DNA from 4 places in the Microbaculum marinum genome. Region 2 is predicted to be linked to each of the others. Evidence: predicted binding sites of a transcription regulator. Region 2 holds the regulator's gene; each other region holds the start of a gene.

Region 1 (7,108 bases), on a different contig from region 2:
CAGGACCTGCGGGACGACGCCGTAGACGATCTCCTGCAGGCGCGTCGCGCCGGTCGCCCGGATGCCCTCGACAGGGCGCGGGTCGATCGCCTCGACGGCCTCGGAGAACAGCTTGGAGACGATGCCCATGTTGTGGATGAACAGCGCCATCACGCCGGCGAAGGGGCCGAGGCCCACGGCGACGACGAACAGGACGGCGAAGACCAGCTCGTTGATGGCGCGGCAGGCGTCCATCAGCCGGCGGACCGGCTGCACCACCCATACGGGGGCGATGTTGCTGGACGACAGCAGGGCGAACGGGATGCCGAAGACGATCGCCAGCACCGTGCCCCAGATCGCGATCTGGACGGTGAGCACCATTTCCTCGACGTAGTACTCCCAGTCGCGGAAGTTCGGCGACAGGAAGCCGCCGGCGTAGTCGGCCATGTTGCCGGCGTCGGTGAACAGGTTGACCAGCCGGAACATTTCCGCCGGTCCCCAGCTCCAGGCCAGCACCAGCGCCAGCCCGCCCCAGACGAACAGCCGGTAGAGGACGTCGGTGGTCGAGGCGCGGGGCAGTTCGACGGGGCGCGGCTGGGCGGGGCCAGCGGCGGCGCTCGTTTCGCTCGTCATGGGGCGTCTCGAAAGGATGTGTTGGAACGGGACGGCGGCGCCGGGCGCAGGGCCGCGGCGCCGCCGGTCTTTCCGGTCGCTGACGCCTACGACTGCGGGACCTTGGCCATCAGGCCTTCGTACCTGGCCTTCTCCGCCTTCAGCTCCTCGAGCTTCGCGGTCTTCTCGTCGGCCGACATCTTGTCGTCCGACTGGACCTGGAACTCCTGCTTGGTGATCTCCATGATCCGGATCGGATAGAGCTGGGCGTCCGAGGACGGCTTGAAGGGCGCCCACTGCAGGGCGGCCAGCACGTCGCGGGCGGACTCGACTTCCTCGGGCGTGCCGAGGCGGCCGTAGGAGAAGAAGAAGGTGTAGATCTTGTCCTTGGCGGCCTGGTCGAGGTCCTTGCGCCACAGGATCGGATCGGACGGGATCAGCGGCGACTGCCAGATGATCTTGACCTTCTTGGCCGCTTCCGGGTTGGTGGTCTGCAGGCGGCGCAGGTTCTCGGTGTTGTTGGTGGCCAGATCGACCTGCTTGTTGGCGACCGCCATCAGGTTGGTCTCGTGATTGGCATTGCGGACCGTCTTGAAGCAGGTCTTCGGGTCGATGCCGTTCTTGGCGAAGATGAAGGTGGTGGGGACCAGGAAGCCCGAGGTGGAGTTCGGGTCGCCGATGCCGAAGTCCAGCGTGCCGTCGCACTTCAGCGCGTCATCGAGCTTCTCCATGTCGCTGTCGACATTGGCGAGCAGCAGCGACCAGTAGCCGGGGTTGCCTTCCGAATCGACGGTCTGGGCGAACACCTCACCGTTGGCGCGGTCGACGGCTTCCATGCCCGACTTGTTGCCGAACCAGGCGACGTCGACCTTGCCGAACCGCATGCCTTCGATGACGCCGGCATAGTCGGTGGCGAAGAAGGCGTTGACCTTCAGGCCGGTGTCCTTCTCCATCGCCTCGAGGAAGGGCGTCCAGATCGTCTTCAGGTTCTGGCTCGACTCGGTCGAGATGATGCCGAAGTTGATTTCGGTCGTCTGGGCCTGGACGGCGCCGACGAGCGTGGCGGAAATCGCCGCGGCGGCAAGGCCTTTAGCGACAAGATTCATGTAGTCCTCCGTGCCAACTGGCGGTTTGGGTCGAATTCGAGTTGGACCGTCCGGGGACGGTCACGCGCCCGCGAACGCCGCAGCCGGCCGCAGGGCGGCGCGCGGTCCGTCGGCCTTCGCAGGGACGTCGGGAAGCACGAGCTCTTCGGACGCGTCGCCGTAGAGCTCGCGCAGGAAGTCGTGCGTCAGGGCCTCGCTCGGCCCGTCAAAGGCGATCTCGCCGTCGCGCAGCGCGATGGTGCGCCGGCAGTAGCGCCGGGCGTACTCGACCTGGTGCAGCGACACGATGACGGTGATGCCGTCGTTCAGATTGATTTCCGACAGCGTCTCCATGACGCGCTTGGCGGAGGCCGGGTCGAGTGAGGCTATCGGTTCGTCGGCGAGAATGACGCGGGCGCCCTGGACCATGGCGCGGGCGATCGCGGCGCGCTGCTGCTGGCCGCCGGAGAGCGTCGAGGCGCGCTGGCCCGCGGCCTCGGCGATGCCGACCCGTGCCAGCGCCCGCATCGCGGCGATCCGCTCCTCGCGGGTGAAGATGCCGAAGGTGCCGCGAAGGGCGGGAATTCGGCCGAGCACGCCGGTCAGCACATTGGTGAGCACGGACAGCCGGGTGACCAGGTTGAACTGCTGGAAGATGACGCCGACCTCGCGCCGGATGTCGCGCGCCTCGGCGGTCAGCAGGCCGTTGCACTGCACCGGACGACCGTTGACCGTCACCTTGCAGCAGGCGTCGCGGTCGCCCTGGACCAGACCGGCGACATGACGGATCAGGGTCGACTTGCCGGAGCCGGACGCGCCGATCAGCGCGACCATCTCGCCGCCGTCTATGGACATGGAGACGTCGTTGAGGGCGCGCTTGCCGCCCCGAAACGTCTTGGAAAGCCCTTCGACCACGACTGCCGCCACGGCGATCCCCTTACTGGTTGCGCGCTGAACCGGTAAATCATCAACGACAGGAGGCTTAGCGACGGCCCGTGACGGCTGTTTTGCGGTCGCGTGTCGGTTCGATGACAATCCACAGGCCCGGTATGCCCGGGATTTCGCTGGGGTTTCGGACCCGGCTGTTCCGCCAGAAACGGCTTGACGCGACCGGTTTGGCGCGCGCATCAGAATCGGCGCCCCGGAACCTGCCGTTCGTGCCGAAGGAGCCCTCGCGTGAAGCACATCTATCACTCCTCCGCGTTCGACCCGGCGATCCCCGTCGACAGCTACTGGGCGGCCTCGGCGCCGCCGCTGGAGATCGACACGCCGGCACTCGGCGGCGACGAGACCTGCGAGGTCGCCGTCATCGGGTCCGGCTACACCGGCATGTCGGCCGCGCTGCACCTGGCCCGAGACCACGGAACCGACGTGCGCATCCTGGAGCGCGTCGCACCGGGCTGGGGGGCATCCGGACGCAACGGCGGGTTCTGCTGCCTGGGCGGCACCAAGGTGTCGTTCGCGACCCTGATCCGCCGCTACGGAGAGGCCGAGGCGCGCCGGTTCGCGATGACCCAGCTGGAGGCCATCGACCTGGTCCGCGAACTGTCTCAGGGCGAGGGCTTCGACCTGGACGCAAGCGGCCAAGGCGACATCCTGGTGGCGCACGACAAGGGCCGCGTCGCTGACCTGCACGAGGAGCAGGCGTTCATGCGCGACGTCTACGGCCTCGACAGCCGGCTCTACCCGCAGGAGGAACTGCGGCAGGCCGGCCTCGCCATGGCCGGTGCGCAGGGGGCGCTGCACATGCCGCACGGCTTCGGCCTGCATCCGCTGAAATACGCGCGCGGGCTCGCCGGCGCGACCGTGGCGCGGGGCGTCGCGATCCACGCCAACAGTCCGGTCGAGGCCTGGCAGAAGGTAGATGGCTGGCACCGGCTGTCGACGCCGGGCGGCACGCTGAGGGCACGCAAGGTGATCGTCGCCACCAACGGCTACACCGCCGAGGACCTGCATCCGGGCCTGACCGGGCGGGTGCTGCCGGTGCTCTCCAACATCGTCACGACGCGGCCGCTGACGGTCGCCGAGCGCGAGGCGCAGGGCTGGACGACGCCGACCATGGCGTATGACAGCCGCCGGCTGCTGCACTATTTCCGGCTGCTGCCCGACGGCCGCTTCATGCTCGGCGCGCGCGGCGGCGTCTCCGCCTCGCCGCAGAGCGTCGCGCGGATGAAAGCGAACATGCGCAGGCGGCTGGCGCGGCTGTTCCCGGCCTGGGCGGATGTCGAGATCAGCCATTTCTGGCGCGGCTTCGTCTGCCTCGCCGCCGACCTGGTGCTGCATGTCGGGCGCCTGCCCGACGACCCCAGCGTCGTCCACGCGCTCGCCTATCACGGCAACGGCGTCTCGATGGCAACGTGGTCCGGCCGGGCCGCCGCACGGCTCACGGTCGGTGAGGGGGCGGATGGCGAGATCGTCCCGGCGGTCGCCGGCCAGCCGCTGCCGCGGTTCCCGCTGCCCGGCCTCAGGCCGCTCTACCTGCGCGGCGCCTACATGGCCTACCGGCTGCAGGACGAGGTGCTGTAGGGGCGCGGCCGGCTGGTGGGGGAGGGGGCGGCTGAGGCGGAGCGCTTGGGGTCGCCGGAAGCGGCAGGGGCTGCGGCTTGGTGCGATCCCGGCTCTGCGCTGCGCTTGGCCGGGATGACGTGGGAGGGGTGAGGTCGCGGGGCACAATCGGTGCCGTCAACACTTACGTCATCCCGGACGCCGCGATGCGGCTACCCGGGATCGCCAGAAGCCGCGGGGGCTGCGGTCCGGTGCGATCCCGGCTCGGCGCTGCGCTTGGCCGGGATGACGTGGGGGGTGAGGGGGCGGTGGTGCGTCGAGGCCGCAACGTGAAGGGGTGAGGGGCGGGGTGCCCATTGCGAAACGGTGACGTCTAGGGGGCGAGGGGGTGCTGCGCAATCGAAGCCGCACACCTCTACGTCATCCCGGAAGCCGCGGCTGCGGCTATCCGGGATCGCCCTGGACCGCAGCGCTGCGGCCTCTTGCGATCCCGGCTCTGCGCTGTGCTTGGCCGGGATGACGTGGGGGGTGAGGAGGGCGGCGGTGCCCCATTGCAATGCTTCGACGTGAAGGAGGAAGGGCGGGGCGTAGTCGTTACCGCACACCTCTACGTCATCCCGGAAGCCGTCTTGCGGCTATCCGGGATCGCCCAGAACCGCAGCGCTGCGGCCTCTTGCGATCCCGGCTCCGCGCTGCGCTTGGCCGGGATGACGTGGGAGGGGGTGGGTCTGCGTCCAGGTCGAAAGAAAGGAGCCTCGGTCGGCTTCCTACCCTCAGGCGGCGAAGGCGCCGACGTCGACGGCGCGGGTGGCGACGCGGCGGCGCATGGTGGCGTCGTGGAAGATGCCGAGCAGGGCGGCGCCGGAGTCGCGGCGCTCCTCGATGAGCTCGGCGACGATGTCGCGATTGGCGGCGTCGAGCGAGGCGGTCGGCTCGTCGAGGATCAGGATCGGGTGGTCGGAGACGAGGCCGCGGGCGATGTTGACCCGCTGCTGCTCGCCGCCCGAGAAGGTCGCCGGCGGCAGCGACCACAGGCGCTCCGGCAGGTTGAGGCGCTGGAGAAGGGCGGCGGCGCGGTCGCGGGCCTCGTCGGCGGGCCGTCCGCGCTCGCGCAGCGGTTCGGCGACGACGTCGATCGCCGGCACCCGCGGCACGGCGCGCAGGAACTGGCTGACATAGCTGATCATCCGCCGGCGGATGTCCCGGATCCGGCGCGGCGGGGCGGAGGCGATGTCGACGATGGTGTCGCCGTCGACCACCAGGATCTGGCCGGCGTCGGCGAGGTAGTTGCCGTAGATCATCCTGAGGATGGTGCTCTTGCCGGCGCCCGAGGGGCCGGTCAGCACCACGCATTCCCCGGCCGAGACGGCGAACTCGACATTGCGCAGCACCGGCAGCTCGACGCCGCCGCGCAGATGCATGGTGAAGGTCTTGCCGACGCCGGACAGGCAGAGGCGCATGGTCATGACGATGGCTTTCCGCGTTGAGTTCTTCGTGCGGGCGTGCCGCGGGCCCGGGCGGCGGCTGCGACGAGACGTGCCGGGGAAGATGCCCGTCGCCCTTGCCGGACCGGATCCCGGATCAAGTCCGGGACGTAACCAGTGCCAGGGGCGGGATTTGCGCGGTTTTCTCGAGCGGGCATCGGATGGACCGCTACGGCTGCAGGACGGAGGCGACCAGGAGCTGGGCGTCGGCGCTCTGCGGGTCGTCGAGGACCTGGTCGGTGAGGCCGGATCAAGTCCGGGTCGCCACCAGTGCCCGGGGCGGGATATGCGTGGTTTTCTCGAGCGGACATCGGATGGAGCGCTACGGCTGCAGGACGGAGGCGACGAGGAGCTGGGCGTAGGGGCTCTGCGGATCGTCGAGGACCTGGTCCGTGAGGCCGCTCTCGACGACCTTGCCGGCGCGCATCACCATCAGCCGGTGCGAGATCATCCGGGCGACCGCCAGGTCGTGGGTGACGATGATGGCGGCGAGGCCGAGGTCGGCGACGAGGCCGCGCAAGAGGTCGAGCAGGCGGGCCTGCACCGAGACGTCGAGGCCGCTGGTCGGTTCGTCCATGAAGACCAGGCGCGGCCCGGTGACGAGGTTGCGGGCGATCTGCAGGCGCTGGCGCATGCCGCCGGAGAAGGCGTCCGGCCGGTCGTCGATGCGGTCTTCGGCGATCTCGACGCGGCCGAGCCAGTCGAGCGCGGTCGCGCGGATGGCGCCGTAGTTGCGGCCGCCGATCGCCATCAGCCGCTCGCCGACATTGCCGCCGGCCGAGACGCTCATGCGCAGGCCGTCGCGGGCGTCCTGGTGGACGAAGCCCCAGTCGGTGCGGGCGAGGAAGCGGCGCTCGGCCTCGCTCAGCGAGAACACGCCGCGGGCGGTGCCGTCGCGCATCCGGTACTCGACGACGCCCGCCGTCGGGGTCAGCCGGCCGGACAGGCAGTTGAGCAGCGTCGTCTTGCCGGACCCGGATTCGCCGACGATCGCCAGCACCTCGCCCGGCCACAGCTCGAAGCCGACGTCCTGGCAGCCGATGCGGTTGCCGTAGTAGCGCGACAGGCCGCTCGCGCGCAGCAGCCAGGGAGACGTATCCGTCATCATGCCGCTTCCCCGCTGCGCGACCGGGTTTCCTCGCAGTGGTCGGAATCCGAGCAGACGAACATGCGGCCGCCGCGGTCGTCGGTGAGGATCTCGTCGAGATAGACGCCGCTGGAGCCGCACAGGGCGCAGGGCTCCTCGAAGCGCTGCACCTCGAAGGGATGGTCCTCGAAGTCGAGGCTCTCGACGTCGGTGTGCGGCGGGATCGCGTAGATGCGCTGCTCGCGGCCGGCGCCGAACAGCATCAGCGCCTCGGCGCGGTGCATCTTCGGATTGTCGAACTTGGGGATCGGCGAGGGGTCCATGACGTAGCGGCCGTCGACCAGCACCGGGTAGGC
Region 2 (7,108 bases):
GCGGGGTTGTGCGGCACCCGGTCCTGCCGGGGAATGATCGCTCATTGCGCCGCCTCGCCGTCCCTGGCGCCGACGCCGCTTGAGAGGGCCGCGCAGGCCGCATCCATCCGTTCCAGCGCCAGGTCGATGTCCGCCGGCTCGATGATCAGCGGCGGCACGAGGCGCACGACGTTCTCGCCGGCCCCGACCGTCAGGACGTGTTCGGCGCGCAGGGCCGCGATCAGGTCCTTGCTCGGCACCTTGCACTTGATGCCGATCATCAGCCCCTCGCCGCGGATCTCCTCGACGATGTCGGGATAGGTGTCGGCGATCCGCGCCAGCCCCTGGCGGAAACGCAGCCCGGCGTCGCGGACATGCTCCAGGAAGTCCGGTTCGAGGACGATGTCCAGCACCGCATTGCCGACCGCCATGGCCAGCGGATTGCCGCCGAAGGTGGTGCCGTGGATCCCGGGCGCCATGCCCTTCACGGCATCGTTCGTGGCCAGGCAGACGCCGACCGGAAAGCCGCCGCCGATACCCTTGGCGACAGCCATGATATCGGGCGTGACGCCTGACCATTCGTGCGCGAACAGCTTGCCGGTGCGACCGACGCCGGACTGCACCTCGTCGAGGATCATCAGAAGGCCGTGCTCGTCGCACAGTTCGCGCAGCGCCCGCATGAAGGCGTTCGGAGCGACCCTGATGCCCCCCTCGCCCTGCACCGGCTCGATCAGGATGCCGGCGGTCTCGGACCCGATCGCGGCCTTGACCGCGTCGAGGTCGCCGAACGGCACCTGGTCGAAGCCATCCACCTTGGGGCCGAAGCCTTCCAGGTACTTCTGCTGCCCGCCCGCCGCGATCGTCGCCAGGGTCCGGCCGTGAAAGGCGCCTTCGAAGGTGATCAGCCGGTAGCGCTCCGGGGCGCCGTTCACATAGTGGTAGCGGCGCGCCGTCTTGATCGCCGTCTCGACCGCCTCGGCGCCCGAGTTGGTGAAGAAGCAGACGTCCGCGAACGTCGCCTCCGTCAGGCGGTCGCCGAGCTTCGACTGCTCCGGGATTTCCCACAGGTTCGACACGTGCCACAGGCGTCGGGCCTGGTCGGTCAGTGCCTCCACGAGATGGGGGTGGCTGTGGCCGACCGAAACCACGGCGATACCGCTGGCGAAGTCGAGATATTCCTCGCCTTCGACGGTAAACAACCGAATCCCTTCGCCCCGCTCGAAAGCGAGGTCGGCCCGCGCGAAGGTTGGGTATAGCGCAGACGTCACGGCTTAGAATCCTGTCCAGAAACGAAATATGCCGCCTGCTGAGGCGGCACCGGCTTAATTCTAGGCGAGGAGGCAGCGATGTCAATCTGTGCCGCCGGCAACGGGCCGTGGCGCCGACATCCCGCCCCCGGCTATGGCGTCCGACCCCGCCGACATCGGGACAGGACACCCTTCTCCCGCGCGTCTCCCGCGCGCGGGGGCGGGAAAGTGTTGCATTCGCGACTCACATTCGGGGGTTCCTGGGGAAATCGTTGAGGAACCGTTACTGCGGGGTTGCCGGGGAGTCCGCCGGTATTGTAGCTTTCGGGCATTGGGTACGACATTTCGTGCGGCGGACCAGTACGTCACCCAGATTTAGTGGGAACAGCGGCTCGTAAAATCGCGATTCCGCGATGGACTCGGAGTCTGCCCGCAACCTAGACATGGAGTGGCGGATGTCTTGGACAGAAGAACGTGTCGAACTCCTCAAGAAGCTGTGGACCGACGGTCTGAGCGCGAGCCAGATCGCGGCGGAGCTTGGAGGGGTGACGCGAAATGCGGTTATCGGGAAGGTGCATCGGCTCGGACTGTCGGGACGCACCAAGACGACGCGTCCGGCTGCGCCCCGCGTGCGCAAGGCGCGCAGCCCCTCGATGCCGCCGCGGCCCGTCACGCGGGTGATCGGTAACACCGCGCTGAAGTTGAACGTCGTGGCCGAGCAGCAGGTCGAGGCCGAGATCGTCCCCGTGCGCACGCTGGCGCCGGTCACGGAACTGTTCATTCCGCCGGAGCAGCGCGCAACCATCCTGGAGCTCAACGAACACACCTGCAAATGGCCGATCGGCGATCCCGGCCATGACGACTTCTACTTCTGCGGCCGGCGCTCGGAGTCCGGGGTGCCCTATTGCGAGCATCATTGCAGCGTCGCCTATCAGCCGGCCTCGGATCGCAAGCGGTCCAAGGCGTCGGGCGCGAACTGACCCGGGTTCAGCTCTGAAAGCCTACGCCCGGCATCGTCCCTGCGGAGTCAGACGTTGGCGGGCGGGACGGTGACGCCGTTCGAACGGACCGTCCGGTCGCGCGGGTCGTGCCGCCAGGCGGCGGGGGGACAGTGGAAAGCCCGCGAAAAGGCGCGGCTGAAGGCGGCTTCGGTCCCGTAGCCTGCCTCTTCCGCGATCACGGGGATCGGCTTGGCGGTCGTCCTCAGGTCGGTGCTCGCAAGATAGAGCCGCCACTCGCGCACGTAGCGCATCGGCGATGTGGCGAGCACCGCTTCGAACCGGTCCGTCAGGGTGCTGCGCGACAGACCGGCCTCGGCCGCCAGCGTGGCAACGCTCCACTCCCGACGCGGCTGATCGTGGATCAGGGCAAGGCATCGGCCGAGTGCCGGGTCCCCGGCCGCAGCCAGCCAGCCGACCTTCTCCGGCGGCCCGGCGATGATCTGGTGGCGCAAGAGCTCGATGAAGATGATCTCGGTCAGCCGCTCGATGACGGACTGTCCCCCCGGCCGCGGGTGGTCCGTCTCCAGCTCCATTTGCCGGATTGTCGCGGCAAGCCAGCGGGTCTGCTCCGAGGTCGCGGTGCGCACGTGCAGCAGCGTCGGCAATGACTGTCTCAGCGGCCGGAAGTTCACCGCATCGCATTCGAGGTAGCCGCACAGCAGCCGCACCCGGCGGCCGTCGCCGCCGTAGCGCAGCACCGGCAGCTGGTTCCAGGGCTTCGGCGGAAGATCGTCGGTCGGCGAAATCCGGCGGCCGCCGCGGCCTGCGCCCAGTTGATGGCCGGTCGCAAACGGAAAGGCGGCGACGTCGCCGGCCTCGAGCGCCCATTCCCCTCCCTGCATGCGCAGCCAGCATTCGCCTTCGACGAGGATGTGGAACGGGATCGCTGCGACCGCCCGCGTGGCCAGCGCCGCCATGCGCGGCTTGTCGTCGGTTTCCCAGTCGCCTTCCGGCATCAGGCAGAACTGGAGGGCGCCGCCGAGCCGGACCGTGCGCAACAGCGCCGACAGCACGTCTCCGCCCGGGCCCGCCGGCCGAGCCGGCGCCGGCCGTTCGATCAACTCTTTCGGCGCTCCGGCCAAAGACGTCAGGACTCCCGCCGCCTATTGATCATCCGCAGTTCAGGCAGGAGCACATTACAATGACTGCGGAAACCGGAAAACTCGTGATTGTCGTAACCAGGGGCATCGACTCGGAGCTCTCGTCGGTCGCCTTCACGATTGCAAACGGCGCCTTGAGCGCCGGCATGAAGGTGTCGCTCTTTCTCACCAGCACGGCAATCGACCTGGTGCGCAAAGGCGGGCAGACGATGACCCAGGTGGCGCCGCTGGAGCCGCTGGCGGCGCTGATCTCGTCCTTCCAGGACCGCGGCGGCGTCATCTGGGCCTGCCCGCCCTGCGTCGCCTCGCGCGGCTACCGGCAGTCCGACCTGCTGGACGGCGTCGTCGTGATCGGTGCGAGCGCGATGTTCGAGGAAATCCGGACCGGAGCCGCGACGCTGTCCTTCTGAACCTCGTCAGGCGACGGTCACGAACTGCTCGTTGAAGGCGTAGCCGGCGCCGCGCACCGTGCGGATCGGGTCGGCCCGGCGGCCGCGGTTGATCGCCTTGCGCAGCCGTCCGACATGCACGTCGACGGTGCGCTCGTCGACATAGACGTCGCGGCCCCAGACGCCGTCGAGCAGTTGTTCGCGGGTGAACACCCGGCCCGGGCTCTGCATCAGGAATTCGAGCAGCCGGAACTCGGTAGGCCCCAGGTGGATCTCCCGGCCCGAGCGGCGCACCCGGTGGGTGTCGCGGTTGAGCTCGATGTCGCCGGCGTTGAGCACGCTCGCGATCAGCTCAGGCTTGACGCGCCGCAGCAGCGCCTTGACGCGCGCCATCAGCTCCGGGATCGAGAAGGGCTTCACCACGTAGTCGTCGGCGCCGGTGGCGAGACCACGGATCCGCTCCGTCTCCTCGCCGCGCGCCGTCAGCATGATGACCGGCAGCCCGTTGGTTTCGGGACGCGTGCGGATGCGGCGGCACAGCTCGATGCCGGAGATGCCGGGTAGCATCCAGTCCAGCAGCACCAGGTCGGGCGCGCCCTCGCGGATCCGCGTCTCGGCTTCGTCGCCGCGGCTGACCGCGTCGACGTCGTAGCCCTCCGACTCCAGATTGTACCGAAGCAGGAGGGTCAGAGGCTCCTCGTCTTCGACAATCAGGACCTTGGCGTTCATTGCCCCTGAATCCCGTGATTGGTCATCGTCTCGAAGTCGTTCGTCTTCCTGCGATCAGTCATCGGTTTGCGGATAGTCGGCCGGCGTGAAGCTCGAGGCGTCCTTCTTCGGACGCGCCTCGCGCAGCGGTGCGCCGGTGGAGAGATAGTAGATCGTTTCGGCGATGTTGGTGGCGTGGTCGCCGATGCGCTCGATGTTCTTGGCGGCGAACAGCAGATGCGTCGAGAACGTGATGTTGCGCGTGTCTTCCATCATGTAGGTCAGCAGCTCGCGGAAGATCGACGTGTACATGGCGTCGAGCTCGGAATCGCGATGCCAGACGTCCATGGCCTTGTCGACGTCGCGCTGCGTGTAGCTGTCGAGGACGTCCTTGAGCTGGCGCGACGCGATCCGGCTCATGCGGTCGATGCCGAGCGCCGCCTTGACGGCGCCGGTCTCCGACTGGATCGCCACCGCCCGCTTGGCGATGTTCTTCGCCAGGTCGCCGATGCGTTCCAGGTCGGACGAGATCTTGATCGCCGCGATGACCTCGCGCAGGTCGGCCGCCATCGGCTGGCGCTTGGCGATCATCAGGATCGCCAGTTCCTCGATCTCGTGTTCGAGCCGGTCGATCTCCTCGTCGGCGTTGATCGTGCGCATCGCCAGCTCTTCGTCGTGGCGGTTGAGCGCCTGGGTCGCGTCCGTCAGGACCTTCTCCGCATGGCCGCCCATGCGCGTGATCATGATGGCGAGCGCCTTCAGTTCGTCGTCGTAGGAAGTAACGATGTGTTCCGTCATGTCCGTTTCCTCGGTCCGCGGAGGCTTGTCCTCACGTACGTGCGATCAGCCGAAACGGCCGGTGATGTAGTCGTGGGTGCGCTCGTCCTTCGGGTTGGTGAAGATGTGCTCGGTGGGCCCGGCCTCGACCAGGATGCCGAGATGGAAGAAGGCGGTGCGCTGCGAGACGCGCGCGGCCTGCTGCATCGAGTGGGTGACGATGATGATGCAGTAGTTCTCCTTCAGCTCGTCGATCAGTTCCTCGACCTTGGCGGTGGCGATCGGATCGAGCGCCGAGCACGGCTCGTCCATCAGGATGACTTCGGGGCTCACCGCGATTGCCCGGGCGATGCACAGGCGCTGCTGCTGGCCGCCCGACATGCCGGTGCCCGGCTCGTCAAGGCGGTCCTTCACCTCGTTCCAGAGGCCGGCCTTGCGCAGGCTCGTCTCGACGATCTCGTCGAGCGCCGCCTTGTTGCTGGCCAGCCCGTGGATGCGCGGACCGTAGGCGATGTTCTCGTAGATCGACTTCGGGAACGGGTTCGGCTTCTGGAACACCATGCCGACCCGGGCGCGCAGTTCCACCACGTCGAGCGTGCGGTCGTAGATATCGCGTCCGTCCAGCGTGATGTCGCCGGTGACGCGGCAGCCGTCGATGGTGTCGTTCATCCGGTTGATGCAGCGCAGGAAGGTCGACTTGCCGCAGCCGGACGGTCCGATGAAGGCTGTGACCGAGCGCTCGGGAATGTCGATCGCCACGTCGAACAGGGCCTGCTTGGCGCCGTAGAACACGGAAACGTCCTTGGCGGAGACCCGGACGGGGTTCATGTCCGGATCGGGGATGATGATCGGCCCGGTCGCGGCGCGCTGCTCGGCGGTGGTCACTTGGTTCATGTCGTTGCTCCCGTTACCACGTCCGCTCGAGGCGCTGACGCAGGAAGATGGCGATACCGTTCATGATGATGAGGAAGCCCAGCAGCACCAGGATCGCGGCCGACGTCCTGTCGACGAAGCCGCGCTCGGGACTGTCGGCCCAGATGAAGATCTGCGTCGGCAGGGCGGTCGACGCATCGAGCAGGCCGCCGGGCGGCGAGGTGATGAAGGCGTTCATGCCGATCAGCAGCAGCGGCGCGGTTTCGCCCAGCGCCTGGGCGAGGCCGATGATCGTGCCGGTCAGGATGCCCGGCAGCGCCAGCGGCAGGACGTGATGCATGACCACCTGGTGCCGGGAGGCGCCCATGCCGAGCCCGGCCTCGCGGATCGACGGCGGCACCGCCTTCAGCGACGCCCGCGTCACGATGATGATGGTGGGCAGCGTCATCAGCGACAGCACCATGCCGCCGACCAGCGGCGCTGATCGCGGCAGGCCGAAGAAGTTGAGGAAGACGGCCAGGCCCAGCAGCCCGAACACGATGGACGGCACGGCGGCCAGGTTGTTGATGTTGACCTCGACCAGGTCGGTCCACCGGTTCTTCGGCGCGAACTCCTCGAGATAGACCGCCGCCGCGATGCCGACGGGGAACGAGATCAGGAAGCAGACCAGCAGGGCGTAGAACGATCCGACGATGGCGCCGGCCAGACCGGCGAGCTCGGGGAACCGGCTGTCTGAGTTGAAGAACAGGCCCCAGTTGAACGGCGTCGAGATCCGCCCTTCCTCCACGAGCTGGTCGTACCAGCCGATCTGCTGGTCGTCGATCTTGCGCTGATCCTCCGGGAGGTCGCGGCTGAGCACGCCCTTCTCCAGCTGGTCGAAGGGATCGGAGACCGGCACCGTGATGTCGAACGTCGTGCCGATCAGGGCGGGATCGGCGACGACGCGGTCGCGGATCATGTACTGGGTGTTGTTGGTCAGGAGCTGGCCGAGGTCGCGCTGCTGGCGCGGATCGGTGACCTCCGGGAAAAGTTGC
Region 3 (7,108 bases), on a different contig from region 2:
GCGACGACGATATTGGTCGGCAGGTGCGTGATCCGTACGGCGCTGTCGGTGGTGTTGACGTGCTGGCCGCCGGCGCCCGACGACCGGTAGACGTCGATGCGCAGGTCCCCTTCGTCGAGGTCGACGTCGACATCCTCGGCTTCCGGCAGCACGGCCACGGTCGCGGCCGAGGTATGGATACGGCCGGATGCCTCCGTTTCCGGCACCCGCTGCACCCGATGCACGCCGGACTCGTATTTCAGCTTGGCAAACACCCCCCGCCCCGAGACTTCCGCGATGATCTCGCGATAGCCGCCGCGGTCGGATTCGTTTGCCGACAGGACGCTGATCTTCCAGCCTTCGAGTTCCGCGTAGCGCTGGTACATGCGGAACAGGTCACCGGCGAACAAGGCCGCCTCCTCGCCGCCGGTGCCGGCGCGGATCTCCAGGATCGCGCCCTTCTCGTCGGCCATGTCGCGCGGCAGCAGCAGGATCCGGACCTCCTGTTCGAGGTCCTCCTGCCTTTCCTCGAGCGCCTCGATTTCGGCGGCGGCGAGTTCGGCCATCTCGGCATCGGTGTCGGGTGCCGACAGCACCTCCTCGATGCCGGCGCGCTCCTCGCGCAGCTTCAGGAGGTCGCGACACTTCGCCGCGACCGGCGCGATCTCCGCATGTTCGCGCGACAGGCGCACATAGGCGTCGGCGTCGGGCGAAGAGGACATCTCGTACTCGATGCGTTCGAGCCGGTCCACGAGCGACTGGAGTTTGTCGGCGCTGATCATCTGCCGCTCAGATCTGCACGCCGTGTGACTGCGCGTAGGCGGAAAGTTCCTTGCGAAGCCCGGTGTGCGGCTTGTGGAGTTCCGGCCGGAGCCAGCTCTCCAGGGCGCCGAGATCCAGGCTCAGCACCATCGCCTTGACCGGCCCCACAGCCGCCGGCGCCATCGAGATCGACCGGTAGCCGATGCCCAGCAGCGCCATGGCGCTGAGCGGATCGCCCGCCAGTTCGCCACACAGCGTTACCGGCACGCCTCCCTCTTCGGCGGCCTCGACGATGCGCCGCAGCGCCCTCATCGGCCCGGGCGACAGCGGATCGAAACGCTCGGCCAGCTGCGAATTCGTCCGGTCGATCGCGAACAGGAACTGCATGAGGTCGTTCGACCCGACCGACAGGAAGTCGACGCGTGCCACCAGTTCCTCTAGCTGCCACAGCAGTGACGGAACTTCGACCATGGCGCCGAGCAGGATCTTGTCCGGCACCGCATGGCCGTGGCGTTCCAGATGCCGCCGCTCGCGGTCCACCAGGTCGCGGGCCCGGTCGAACTCGTTCACTTCCGTGATCATCGGGAACATCAGGCGCATCTCGCGCCCGGCGGCGGCATGCAGCAGTCCGCGGATCTGTGTGCGCAACAGTGCCGGTCGGTCGAGCGCCATGCGGATCGCCCGCCAGCCGAGCGCCGGGTTCTCCTCCTGGGTGCTGCGCAGGTAGGGCAGCACCTTGTCGCCCCCGACGTCGAGGGAACGGAAGGTGACCGGCAGGCTGCCGGCTGCGTCGAGGACGGACCGGTAGAGCAGCTGCTGCTCGCGAATCCGCGGCAGCGTCTCCGCCACCATGAACTGGAGTTCCGTGCGGAACAGCCCAATTCCGGCCGCCCCGGCCTCCGCCACATGCGGCAGGTCGACCAGCAGGCCGGCATTGACCAGGATCGAGATCGCCTGGCCGTCCAGCGTGACCGCCGGCGTGTCCTTGAGCTGGCGGTATTGCTCCTGCCGCCGCGCCCGGAACCGCACCTTCTCGACGTAGGCATTCTCTACGTCTGCCGGCGGCCGCACGTGCACCTCGCCGGAGATGCCGTCGACGATGATCGGATCGCCGGTGTTGACGAGGTCGAGGATTCCCTCGACCTGGCCGACGGTGGCAAGTCCCAGAGCACGGGCGACGATCGTCACGTGACTCGTCGGAGCGCCTTCCTCCAGCACCAGTCCGCGCAGCCGCTCCCGGTCGTAGTCGAGGAGTTCCGCCGGTCCCATGTTGCGGGCCACCAGGATCGCGTCCTTGGGTAGCTCGGCGTCCTCCAGGTCGTCCCAGCCGACCAGCTTGCGCAGCAGGCGGTTGGCGAGGTCGTCGAGATCGTGGAGCCTGTCGCGCAGATAGGGATCGGTCTGGCGCAGCATGCGCGCTCGCGTGTCGTTCTGGACGCGTTCGACAGCCGCTTCCGCCGTCAGACCGGTCCTCACGGCCTCGCGGATGCGCTCCGCCCAGCCGCGATCGTAGGCGAACATGCGATAGGCCTCGAGCACCTCGCGGTGCTCGCCGGCCCGCAGGATGTCGGTGCGAGTCAGCAGGTCCTCGACCGAGGTGCGCAGGTCGTCCAGCGCCGCCTCCAGCCGGGCCAGTTCCCTGTCCACGTCCTCGGCAATGAGATTGGTGACCACGAGGCGCGGCTCGTGCAGGACCGCATGGCCGAGCCCGAGCCCCTCCGACAGCGTTCGGCCCGCCAGATGCTGCGGGCGCCGCAGGGCCAGATTCTCGCCCGGCCCGACGAGGGCGTCCAGTTCGTCGCCGGCGATCATCTCCGCCAGCACCATGGCCGTCGTCTGCAGCGCCTCGACCTCTTCCTCCGAGTAGCTGCGCTGCGTCCGGTTCTGGACGACCACGACGCCGAGGGTCTGGCCGCCGCGCAGGACGGGCACGCCGAGGAAGGACTGGTAGATCTCCTCTCCGGTCTCCGGCAGGTAGGCGAAGGCCGGGTGCTCCTGGGCGTTCGGGAGGTTCAGCGGCTCGGCCTTGGAGGCGATGGTGCCGACCAGCCCTTCGCCGAGATTCAGGCTCGACTTGTGGACGGATTCCGGCTTCAGGCCCTCGGTGGCAAACAGCTCCAGCTTCGCATCGCCGCGCAGGACATAGACCGAGCACACCTCCGCCACCATGTTGGAGGCGATGGTCATCACGATCTTGTCGAGTCGTTCCTGCGCGTTGACCGGCTCCGCCATGAGCTCCCGGAGCCTGCGAAGCATAACGCGCGGGCCGCCGATCGAACCCCGCATCTCGATCCCGTATCCTTAGGTACGTTGCCGCATCCTTGCGGCGCGACGCCTCTGTTCCGGCCCGCTCCCAGCACGGGACCACGGTTCCCCGGCGGCATCACCGGGCAATCAGACCCTGCCGCGCTATTGCCTGTCGAGCCCGTATAGCGAATGCAAAGTCCGTACTGCAAGCTCGGTATAGGCGGCGTCGATCAGGATGGAAATCTTGATCTCGGACGTAGTGATCGCCTGGATATTGATGCCTTTTTCGGCCAGCGCCTTGAACATTTGCGCCGCGACGCCTGCGTGACTTCGCATGCCGATGCCGATTACCGACACCTTTACCACGTCCGCGGAGCCGGTCACCTCCTCGTAGGAGATCTCCTCGCGCGCCGACTCGATCACCTCCATGGACCGCTCGAAATCCGTCCGCGGCACGGTGAAGGTCATGTCGGTGTAGCGGCCGTCCGCCGAGACGTTCTGCACGATCACGTCGACATTGACATGTGCATCGGAGAGCCGCCCGAACACGCTGGCCGCGACCCCCGGCTTGTCTGCCACCCGCCGCAGCGTGATCTTCGCCTCGTCCCTGGAGAAGGCGATACCGGTGACGATCTGTTTTTCCACGATCTCGTCCTCGTCGCAAATGAGTGTGCCCGGCGGCAGGCCGCCCGGGCCGGTCTGGGGGGCGTCGGGAGATTCGAAACTGGAGCGCACGAAGGTCCTCACGCCATGCACCATGGCGAGTTCGACGGAGCGCACCTGCAGCACCTTGGCGCCGAGCGAGGCCATTTCCAGCATTTCCTCGAAGGCGACCCGCTCCAGCCGCCGCGCCTTCGGCACGATGCGCGGGTCGGTGGTGTAGACTCCGTCGACATCGGTATAGATGTCGCAGCGGTCCGCTTTGAGCGCCGCCGCCACCGCCACCGCGCTGGTGTCAGAACCACCGCGTCCGAGCGTCGCGATCCGGTTGTCCGGCGCAATGCCCTGGAAGCCGGCGATCACCGCCACCTGGCCCTGGGCGAAGCGGTCGATCAGGATCTCGCTGGGAATCTCCTTGATCCGGGCGGCGCCGTGGGCGGTATCCGTGCGGATCGGAATCTGCCAGCCGAGCCATGAGCGGGCCGGAACCTCCATTTCCTGCAGCACGATCGCCAGCAGGCCGCTGGTGATCTGCTCTCCGGCCGCCACCACGGTGTCGTACTCGCGCGCGTCGTGCAGGGCGGAAGCCTCGCGCGTCCACGCGACCAGCTGGTTGGTGAACCCCGCCATCGCCGAGACCACGACGGCCACCTCGTTGCCGGCATCGAACTCCCGCTTGACGTGGCGCGCCACGTTGCGGATTCGGTCGAGGTCGGCGACGGAGGTTCCGCCGAATTTCATCACGATGCGGGCCATAAGGGTCTCTGGGCCGGTGCCGGTCGCAAAAACGCGGCGAACATCGTCCGCCGCGAGCGATCTAGATACTGGTTCGCTCCCACAGGCGCAACTGGCTGGCACGACCATGCCGGAACCAGGATCGGCGGCAGTGGTGGTCCAACAATGGGGCGGACATGAGGCCCGGGGCGATCGCCCTGCCCTCAGTACACCTCGGGCACGTACAGGTTGTCCGGCAGCACCTTGCGCTCGTAGTCCGGATTGAACTTCCGGTCGGGCAGCTCGACGTGCTCGTGCGGCACCTCGCCGTAGGGGATTTGCTGCAGCAGATGGTGGATGCAGTTGAGGCGGGCGCGCTTCTTGTCGTTGCCTTCGACGATATACCACGGCGCCTCGGGGATGTTGGTGCGCTCGAACGTCTCCTCCTTCGCCTTGGTGTAGGCCTCCCAGCGGATCCGCGACTGCAGGTCCATCGGGCTGAGCTTCCACTGCTTGATCGGGTCATGGATGCGCATCAGGAAGCGCAATTGCTGCTCGTGGTCGGTGATCGAGAACCAGTACTTGATCAGCTTGATGCCGGAGCGCACCAGCATGCGCTCGAATTCCGGCACGTCGTGGAAGAACTGCTGGACCTGGTCCTCGTCGGCGAAGCCCATCACCCGTTCGACGCCGGAGCGGTTGTACCAGGAGCGGTCGAACAGCACCATTTCGCCGGCCGCCGGCAGGTGCGGCACGTAGCGCTGGAAATACCACTGCGACTTCTCGCGATCGCTCGGCGCGGGAAGCGCGACCACCCTGGCGACGCGCGGATTGAGCCGCTGGGTGATGCGCTTGATGACGCCGCCCTTGCCGGCGGCGTCGCGGCCCTCGAAGATCACCACCATCTTGTAGCCGGTGTGCTGGACCCAGTCCTGCGCCTTCACCAGTTCGGCCTGCAGACGGATCAGCTCCCTGAAATAGACGCGGCGGTCGATCTCCGAGCTGTGGCGCAGATCCTTGATCTTCGACAGGTCTTCTCCCAGGTGGGCGCCGTACAGACGTTCGTCGTCGAGTTCCAGTTCGAGTTCCTCGTCCATCGAATCCTCGAATTCCGCCTCGACCCAGGTCTGCTGCTTTCGATTGCGCGTCTTGTCGTCCATGGCACCTTTCCAGTCCGGTTCCGGCCAGCGGTCCGGTTCAACGGCGAATCGGCAAACTATAACGGCTCTTTGACAATGATATATCCGCGGACGGGGGTATGTCCGGGCGGCGAGAACCGGCGGAATAAGGCATGCCGGCGCAGACGCGCACTTGACACGATATGCCGGTTGCAGGACGCCTAGCACATGAGCCAGTCACCCAGATCGCCTGCCGGCACCGTCGATGCCGACGAGGTCGCCCGCTTCTCCGCGCTCGCCGCCGAGTGGTGGAACCCCGCCGGCAAGTTCGGCGTCCTGCACAAGTTCAATCCGGTCCGCCTCGACTACATCCGCGACCACGTCTGTGCCCGGTTTGGCCGCGACCCGTCGAGTTCGCGCAGCCTCGAGGGGCTGCGGATGCTCGACATCGGCTGCGGCGGCGGGCTGCTCAGCGAACCGCTGGCCCGGCTCGGCGCCGAGGTCGTCGGCGTCGATCCTTCCGAGAAGAACATCGGAACAGCACGCGTTCATGCGGACGGATCCGGCGTCCCGGTCGACTACCGCTGCACCACCGCCGAGGCGCTCGCCCAAGCCGGCGAGACCTTCGACGTCGTCCTCAACATGGAGGTGGTGGAGCACGTCGCCGACATCGGCCTGTTCCTGTCGGAATGCGCCGCGATGGTGCGGCCCGGCGGGCTGATGTTCGTCGCCACCATCAACCGGACGATGAAGGCCTATGCGCTAGCCATCGTCGGAGCGGAATACGTGCTCGGCTGGCTGCCGCGCGGCACCCACCAGTGGGACAAGTTCGTCACGCCGGGCGAACTGGAGGAGCATCTCGCAGCCGGCGGCATGGCGATCGCCGATCGCAGCGGCGTCGTCTACTCGCCGCTCGCCGACGAATGGCGGCTGTCGCGGGACATGGACGTCAACTACATGCTGCTGGCGGAGAAGCCGGACGACTGAGGAGCGACCGCGGCACGGGCCGCCCTCGAGAGGGCGCGTCGCACCTCCTCAGGATGAGGCCGGAACTTTCTGCGGGCCCCACGCCACGGCAAGCCTCATGATCAGGAGCGCTCGACCGAGCGCGACTCGAACCATCCGCCTCCGGCACGTATCGGCCGCGATATCCGGAAACCGGCGACCGCCGGTCAGTTCTTCTCTTCCGGCAGGATCGGCAGCGGGTGCACCTCGACGCCGTCCTCGATAAGCGACCGGGCATCCTCCAGGCTGGCCTCGCCGTAGATCGACCGCCGTTCGGCTTCCTCGTAGTGGATCTTGCGCGCTTCCTCCGGGAACCGGTTGCCGACATATTCCGAGTTCTCGACGACATGCTGCTTGAGGCGGCGCAGCGTCTCGATCATCTGCGCATTCGCCGGCGCCGAGGCCGCCATCGGCACCTGCGCCTTGTCCCGGCTCACGGCCGGCGCCTCGTCCCGGATTGCAACCGAAGGCGCCATCAGGGCCTTCTCGATGTCGGAGGAACCGCATATGGGACACAGAACCTCGCCGGACGCCTTCTGCGAATCGAACGTCGAGGAGTCGCGGAACCAGCCTTCGAATTCGTGCTCGTCCGCGCAGACTAGCGAATAGCGGATCATGAAGCG
Region 4 (7,108 bases), on a different contig from region 2:
CCTCGGAGCGGCCGGCGCCTCGACGCTGGCGCGGCCGGCGATCGCGCAGGGCCTCACCAGGTGGAAGATGGTGACGTCCTGGCCCGCCAACCTGCCCGGGCCGGGCGTCAGCGCGCAGCGCCTCGCCGACCGGATAGGCACGCTGAGCGGCGGCCGGCTGACCGTCGAGGTGTTCGCTGCCGGCGAACTGGTGCCGGCCTTCGGCGTCTTCGACGCGGTGTCCCAGGGGGCCGCCGAGATCGCCCATACGGCCTCGTTCTTCTGGCAGGGCAAGGTACCCGGCGCGGTGTTCTTCACGACCGTTCCCTTTGGCCTGACGCCGACCGAGCACGTCGCCTGGGTCGAGCGCGGCGGCGGCCAGGCGCTGTGGGACGATCTCTACGCGCCTTTCGGGGTGAAGCCCTTCATGGCCGGCAACACCGGCTTCCAGATGGGCGGCTGGTTCAAGAAGCCGGTGACGTCCGTCGACGACCTGGCGGGACTGAACATCCGCTCCGCCGGCCTCGGCGCCGAGGTGTTCCGGCGGCTCGGCGCCAATGCGGTGGCCATCGCGCCGGGCGAGATCTTCGGGGCGCTCGAATCCGGCGTCGTCGACGCGGTGGAATTCCTCGGGCCGTTCTCGGACATCGCGCTCGGCTTCGACCGGGTCGCCCCGTACTATCTGTGGCCGAGCTTCAACAAGCCGAACGGGACGGGCGAGGCGATCGTCTCGACCGGCGCCTACGAGGCGCTGGAGCCGGACCTGCAGGCGGCGGTCACCATGGCATGCGCCGCGGAAGCGTCGATCGGGCTGGCCGAAGCCGACTGGATGAACGGCGTTGCGGTCGCCTCGCTGCGCGACCAGAGCAAGGTGACCTTCGCCCGTTTCCCGGCCGACCTCGTCGAGGCCGCGAAGCCGGCGGCGAACGAAGTCCTCGCCGAGCTTGCGGCCAAATCGCCGCAGACGCGCAAGATATCGGAGTCCTACACCGCAGCCCTGTCGCGGCTCGGGGGCTGGTCGGAGCTGTCGGTCGCGCCGTATCTGACGGGCCGGATCGCCTGAAACGAAAAGGGCGGGCGCCGCAACGGCCCCGCCCTTCGATCGAGTATAGTCTTCGGAATTACGGCGCGACGACCTTCTGGCGCTGTTCGCCGAGGCCTTCCATCGACAGCTCGACGACGTCGCCGGCCTTCAGGAACACCGGCGGCTTCATGCCGAGGCCGACGCCGGGCGGGGTGCCTGTGGTGACGATGTCGCCTGGCAGAAGCTTCATGAAGCGCGAGGCGTAGGCGATCAACTCGATCACGCCGAAGATCATCGTCGTGGTGGAGCCGGTCTGCATCCGCTTGCCGTTGACGTCGAGATGCATGGCGAGATTCTGCGGATCGGCGATCTCGTCGGCAGTGACGAGCCAGGGACCGACCGGACCGTAGGTCGGGGCGCTCTTGCCCTTCACCCACTGGCCGGTGCTCTCGGTCTGCCAGAAGCGTTCCGAGACGTCGTTGCACAGGCAGTAGCCGGCGACGTGGTCCAGCGCCTTGTCGGCCGGCACGTTGAAGCATTCCGTGCCGATGACGAAGGCCAGCTCGACCTCCCAGTCGGTCTTCACGGAATCCTTGAGGAGCACGATGTCGTCGTTGGGGCCGGAGATCGACGTCGGCGCCTTGTTGAACAGGATCGGCTCGGCGGGGATGGGCGAGCCGGTCTCGGCGGCGTGGTCGGCATAGTTCAGGCCGATGGCGAGGAAATTGTACGGCATCGGCACGCACGGACCGAGACGGGCGCCGGACGGCGCGGCCGGCAGCGAGGCGGGATCGACGCCGCGCAACCTCTCGAGGCCGGCCGGAGACAGCGCGTCTCCGGTCAGGTCGTCGACGATCGAGGACAGATCGCGGATGGTGCCGTCGCCATCGACGATACCCGGCTTTTCGCTGCCCGCGGGGCCGAACCGGACAAGTTTCATAAGCATTCCCTCACATCATTGATCAAAACGGTCGCGGATAATCGGTGATCGGTCCTCCGCCCGCAAGCCGGTCGCGGACCGATTGTCGCCGCGCAGGACGGTATTGGCGGAAAACTATGTTGCGCCATTGTCACAAATGGTTCGAAACGGCCCGGCGCATGGCAAACGGGCGACAGTAGCATCTATGGGCAATTGCACGTCCGTTCGGCGGTTGGCAGACTTGATTGCACAGAATCGCATCAGAACTCGAAAAGAGTCGAACAGGCGCCCTGGGAGGATACGGCGATATGCGCTGTGCTAACCGACGCGGCACGACATCGTGGACGGCCATTTCCGCGGGAGCGGTTGGACTTTCGACACTTCTCGCAACCGAGGCGTTCGCCGGCGCCTTCGCGATCCGCGAGCAGAGCGCCTACCGGCAGGGCGCCTCATTCGCGGGCGAGGCGGTATGCGGCGATTCCGTTGCGGGCGCCTTCTGGAACCCGGCGGTGGTCTCCTGTGCCGACGGGCTGGAGGTCGAAGGCTCGCTGTCGGTGATCCTGCCGCAGACGGACGTCACCACCGATCCGTTCCCAGGCAGCCTCTTCGGTCCCGGCAGCCCGCTGTTCTTCGCCGGCGATCCCGGCGACATCGGTGAAGTGGGCTGGGTGCCGGCGGCGACGGCGGCCTACAACTTCGACAATAACTGGTATTTCGGCGTGACCATCAACGGCCCGTTCGGGCTGGCGACCGACACCAACTTCAACCACGCCGCCCAGATCTACGGCCGCAAGTCCGAGGTCTTCTCGCTGAATGTCAATCCGATCGTCGGCTACCGCTTCAACGACTATTTCGCGCTCGCCGCGGGCATCGGCGTCGAGTACATCGACATCAAGCTGACCCAGGCGGTGTCGCCGGCACCGTTCGCCCCGTCGGCCGAATTGTCCGGTGACGATGTCGGGGTCGGCGCAACGGTCGGCATCCTGATCACGCCCAGCCCCGATACGGAGATCGGCATCGGCTACCGCTCGCCGGTCAAGCACTCCGTCGACGGCACCCTGACGATCCCGTTGACGGCGCAGCTGCCCGTCTCGGTCGAGCCGACCTTGCCGGAAATGATCAGCGCCAGCTTCAGCCACCGCTTCACCGATGCCTTCACGCTGATGGGCACGGCGGAGTGGACGAACTGGAGCCGGTTCGGCACATTCACGGTCACCAACGACCTGACGGGTCTGCCGGCGACGTTCCTGCCCTTCGAATACAAGGACGGCTGGTTCTTCTCGCTGGGCGGCGAATACGACTGGAACGACCAGTGGACCTTGCGGGCCGGCGTCGGCTGGGAGATTTCGCCGGTCGACGACGCCGATCGCGCGATCCGTCTTCCCGACGACGACAGGCTGTGGCTGTCGATCGGTGGCTCCTACGACTGGAACGATCGCCTGAAGCTCAATTTCGGCTACTCGTTCCTGACGACCTTCGACACCCGGATCGCGATCGGTCCCGGCAATCCGCTCTACGTGCCGCCGGTGACCTTTGCCGCCGATGTCGACGCCAACGTGCACATCCTGTCCGTCGGCCTGAAGTACCGGTTCGGCGGGGCGCCCGAACCGGTCGAGGAGATCGTCTACAAGAACTGACGGGCTGCCGGGTGGCGACCCAGGTCGCGGGGGCGGGGGCGGCCCGCGTGATGCGCAGGACCGGTCCCGGGCGGACCGGTCCTGCGCCGCCTCCGGAGGCCGGCGGTTGCGGCTACCAGTTGCCGCCGTAGTAGCCGCCGTCGAGCAGGATGTTCCGGCCGGTCATGTAGCCGGCGTGGACGCTGCACAGGAACGCGCAGGTGTTGCCGAACTCGGCCGGTTCGCCGAAGCGGTTGGCGGGCACCGTGGCGCGCCGCTGGCTGGCGACCTCTTCTTCCGACAGCCCCGTCGCCTCAGCGCGCGGGCCGAAGGTCGAGCGCAGCCGGTCGGTGTCGAACATGCCCGGCAGCAGATTGTTGATGGTGACGTTGCGATCGGCGAACTGGCGGGCGACCCCGGAGACGAAGGCCGTCAGGCCGGCGCGCGCGCCGCTGGACAGGTCGAGCCCCTGGAGCGGCGTCATCACCGAGTAGGACGTGATGTTGACGATGCGCCCGAACCCGCGCTCGGCCATAGGCTCGATCACCCGCTGGATCATCTCGATCGGCGTGACCATGTTCATGGTCGCACCCTTCAGCATCGCCTCGCGGTCGAGCTGCCGGAAGTCGCGCAGCGGCGGACCGCCGTTGTTGTTGACCAGGATGTCGGGCTGCGGACAGGCGGCCATCAGCGCCTCCTGGCACTCCGGGGTGCTGACGTCGCCTGCGACGGGGGTGACGTTCTGCGAGGTCGCGGCCGCGATCTCGCCTGCGACGCGCTGGAGCCGATCGGCGTCGACGCCGTTGATCACGACATCGCAGCCGGCCTCCGCCAGCGCCTCGGCGCAGGCCCGTCCGAGGCCCCGGCTCGACGCACAGACAATCGCACGCTTTCCCCTAATTCCAAGATCCATAAGCGCTTCTCTCCCTGTTCGGACTGCTGCCGGCCTGCTCCGGGCGAACCGGAACCTATGCATTGCTGCGCGGTTTTGATATGTAACAGGCGCATGGCAACGATGGGTCTACAGTGTTTTGAAACTGTGTGACATACGTCATAATCCTGCCAACGGAATCGAATTTATGAGCCAAAGACTGTAGAGCAGGGCGAGGGTCACCTTGAGCCAGCCGTCGGAAGCAAAAACCTACCGAAGCCTGTTTGTCTCCGACCTGCATCTGGGGACCAAGGGGTGTCAAAGCGAACTGTTTCTGGATTTTCTCAAGCATCACGATGCCGAGACGATCTACCTCGTCGGGGACATCATCGACTTCTGGCGTCTGAAACGGACCTGGTACTGGCCGCAGGAGCACAACGACGTCATCCAGAAGCTCCTTCGCAAGGGGCGGAAGGGTGCCAAGATCGTCTACGTGCCCGGCAACCACGACGAATTCCTGCGCGAATACATCGGCACGCATTTCGGCGGCATCGAGGTGGTGCGGCGCGCGGTCCATACCACCGCCAACGACCAGCGGCTGCTTATCATCCACGGCGACGAATTCGACGTGGTGGTTCGCTACGCCCGGTGGCTGGCGATGCTGGGCGACGTCGGCTACAGCTTCGCGCTGTTCTGCAACACCCATTTCAACGTTGTGCGCCGCAAGCTCGGCTTTCCGTACTGGTCGCTGTCGGCCTGGCTGAAGCTGAAGGTCAAGAACGCCGTCAACTTCATCGGCGAGTTCGAGGAGGCGCTGGCCAGCGAGGCGGCACGGCTCGACGTGCACGGAGTGGTCTGCGGCCATATCCATCATCCCGCCGACCGGATGATGTCCGGGGTCCGCTACCTGAACTGCGGCGATTGGGTGGAAAGCTGCACGGCGCTTGCCGAACACGAGGACGGGACGCTCGAACTGATCCACTGGCCGGTGGTCCGCGCCTCGCAGCCTGTCGCAGATATCGAAACGGCCCGGGCGGCGGCGTGACCTCCCGGCGATGAACAAGCTCGTCATCGCCACCGACGCCTGGCATCCGCAGGTCAACGGTGTCGTTCGCGTCCTCGACCGCCTGCGCCGCGAAACCCCCGCCTACGGTCTCGAGATCGACGTCGTTTCGCCGGACGGCTTTCCGGCCGTTCCGCTGCCGACCTACGGCGAGATCAAGCTCGCCCTGTGCAGCCCGAGCTCCGTCGGCCGGCGTATCGAGGCGGCAGGCGCCGAATTCGTGCACATCCCCACCGAAGGACCGATAGGCATGGCGGCGCGGCGCTGGTGCCGTCGCCAGGGCCGCGGCTTCACGACAAGCTTCCACACCCGGTTCCCGGAGTATCTCGCCTCGCGCGTGCCTGTTCCTACCTCTGTTTCGTATGCCTGGCTGCGCCGATTCCACAATTCCGGCCTGGCGACGATGGTGTCCACGCAGACCCTTGCCGACGAACTGAGCGGGCGCGGCTTCCGGAAGCTGGCGATATGGCCGCGTGCCGTCGATACCGGGGTGTTCTGCCCGGGCGAGGCGGCGGCGCTCGACCATCCGCGGCCGATCTTCCTCTATGTCGGCCGCGTGGCGGTCGAAAAGAACGTCGCGGGCTTCCTGGCGCTGGACCTTCCTGGCACCAAGGTCGTGGTGGGCGACGGACCGCAACGGGCCGAGCTGGAGCGTCGCTTCCCGGAGGCGAAGTTCCTCGGTGTCCATACCGGCGACGATCTGGTGCGCCTGTATCGCGCCGCCGACGTCTTCGTGTTTCCCAGCCGCACCGACACGCTCGGACTGGTATCGATCGAGGCGATGGGCTGCGGAATTCCCGTCGCCGCCCACCCGGTGCCCGGACCGCGCGATGTGGTCGGCGACTCGGGGGCGGGGGTGCTGGACGAGGACCTGCGTGCAGCGGCGCTGGCGGCGCTCGACATCCCGCGGGAGGCATGTCGTGAACGGGCGTTGCAGTTCAACTGGTCCCGAAGCGCCGAGGCCTTCACCGACATCGTGCGGACGGCCAATGGCCGCGTTCCCGGCGCCGGCGTCGCAAAGCCGGTGGCGGCCGTCGGCTGATCGCCGCTTGCCGCTGTTTCCGGTTGCTGTAGGCTGATCCGGTCCGGCCGGCCGCTGATCGACACCTGCCGACCGATAGAGGACGGACAGATGACCACGGCAATGCAGTCGGTTCCCTCTTTCGCGGATGTGCAGGCGGCCGCGCAGCGTCTGGAGGGCGTGGCGTTCAGGACGCCGCTGGTCCGCTCGGCCGCGCTGGACGCGCAAGTGGGCGGCAGCGTCCTGTTCAAGGCCGAAACGCTCCAGCGCACGGGATCCTTCAAGTTCCGCGGCGCCTACAACGCGATTTCAGGCATTCCCGAGGCGGAGCGTTCGCGCGGCATCGTTGCCTGTTCCTCCGGCAACCATGCCCAGGGCATCGCCGCCGCCGCGGCACTGTACGGGGTGCCGGCGACGATCGTCATGCCGAGCGACGCGCCGCGCCTGAAGCGGCAGCGCACCGAGTCCTACGGCGCCCGCGTCGTCGACTACGACCGCGCCACCGGCGACCGCGACGCCATTGCCGCGGCAATCGTCTCCGATACCGGCGGCGTGTTCGTCGCGCCCTACGACAATGCCGGAGTGATTTCCGGGCAGGGCACGACCGGTCTGGAA

The links. Region 2 encodes PhoB, which activates phosphate uptake and scavenging genes when phosphate is short. Its sites were predicted from a motif close to TGTCATNNANCTGTCAT; they were not measured.
Region 1: the regulator PhoB is predicted to act here: its motif matches at 2,694-2,710, upstream of phnC (phosphonate ABC transporter ATP-binding protein).
Region 3: the regulator PhoB is predicted to act here: its motif matches at 5,581-5,597, upstream of ppk2 (polyphosphate kinase 2).
Region 4: the regulator PhoB is predicted to act here: its motif matches at 4,534-4,550, upstream of V3328_RS10570 (UDP-2,3-diacylglucosamine diphosphatase).

The regions. Positions count from the first base shown of each region.
Region 1 is NZ_JAZHOF010000004.1:161,183-168,290, reverse strand. Features, by position in the region: gene phnE (phosphonate ABC transporter, permease protein PhnE) at 1-612, opposite strand, end outside; gene phnD (phosphonate ABC transporter substrate-binding protein) at 699-1,697, opposite strand; gene phnC (phosphonate ABC transporter ATP-binding protein) at 1,758-2,603, opposite strand; gene V3328_RS10800 (NAD(P)/FAD-dependent oxidoreductase) at 2,853-4,202, shown strand; gene phnL (phosphonate C-P lyase system protein PhnL) at 4,955-5,647, opposite strand; gene phnK (phosphonate C-P lyase system protein PhnK) at 5,988-6,770, opposite strand; gene V3328_RS10785 (alpha-D-ribose 1-methylphosphonate 5-phosphate C-P-lyase PhnJ) at 6,770-7,108, opposite strand, start outside.
Region 2 is NZ_JAZHOF010000002.1:456,960-464,067, reverse strand. Features, by position in the region: gene argF (ornithine carbamoyltransferase) at 1-45, opposite strand, end outside; gene V3328_RS05730 (aspartate aminotransferase family protein) at 42-1,247, opposite strand; gene V3328_RS05725 (GcrA family cell cycle regulator) at 1,682-2,206, shown strand; gene V3328_RS05720 (AraC family transcriptional regulator) at 2,254-3,285, opposite strand; gene V3328_RS05715 (DsrE family protein) at 3,369-3,737, shown strand; gene phoB (phosphate regulon transcriptional regulator PhoB) at 3,744-4,445, opposite strand; gene phoU (phosphate signaling complex protein PhoU) at 4,500-5,222, opposite strand; gene pstB (phosphate ABC transporter ATP-binding protein PstB) at 5,268-6,029, opposite strand; gene pstA (phosphate ABC transporter permease PstA) at 6,109-7,108, opposite strand, start outside.
Region 3 is NZ_JAZHOF010000001.1:533,760-540,867, reverse strand. Features, by position in the region: gene prfA (peptide chain release factor 1) at 1-761, opposite strand, end outside; gene ptsP (phosphoenolpyruvate--protein phosphotransferase) at 769-3,027, opposite strand; gene V3328_RS02505 (aspartate kinase) at 3,151-4,404, opposite strand; gene ppk2 (polyphosphate kinase 2) at 4,587-5,522, opposite strand; gene ubiG (bifunctional 2-polyprenyl-6-hydroxyphenol methylase/3-demethylubiquinol 3-O-methyltransferase UbiG) at 5,709-6,467, shown strand; gene V3328_RS02490 (DUF1178 family protein) at 6,653-7,102, opposite strand; gene V3328_RS02485 (carbon-nitrogen hydrolase family protein) at 7,099-7,108, opposite strand, start outside.
Region 4 is NZ_JAZHOF010000004.1:116,330-123,437, reverse strand. Features, by position in the region: gene V3328_RS10590 (TRAP transporter substrate-binding protein) at 1-1,042, shown strand, start outside; gene V3328_RS10585 (fumarylacetoacetate hydrolase family protein) at 1,101-1,943, opposite strand; gene V3328_RS10580 (OmpP1/FadL family transporter) at 2,231-3,559, shown strand; gene V3328_RS10575 (SDR family oxidoreductase) at 3,672-4,451, opposite strand; gene V3328_RS10570 (UDP-2,3-diacylglucosamine diphosphatase) at 4,654-5,454, shown strand; gene V3328_RS10565 (glycosyltransferase family 4 protein) at 5,465-6,514, shown strand; gene V3328_RS10560 (threonine ammonia-lyase) at 6,605-7,108, shown strand, end outside.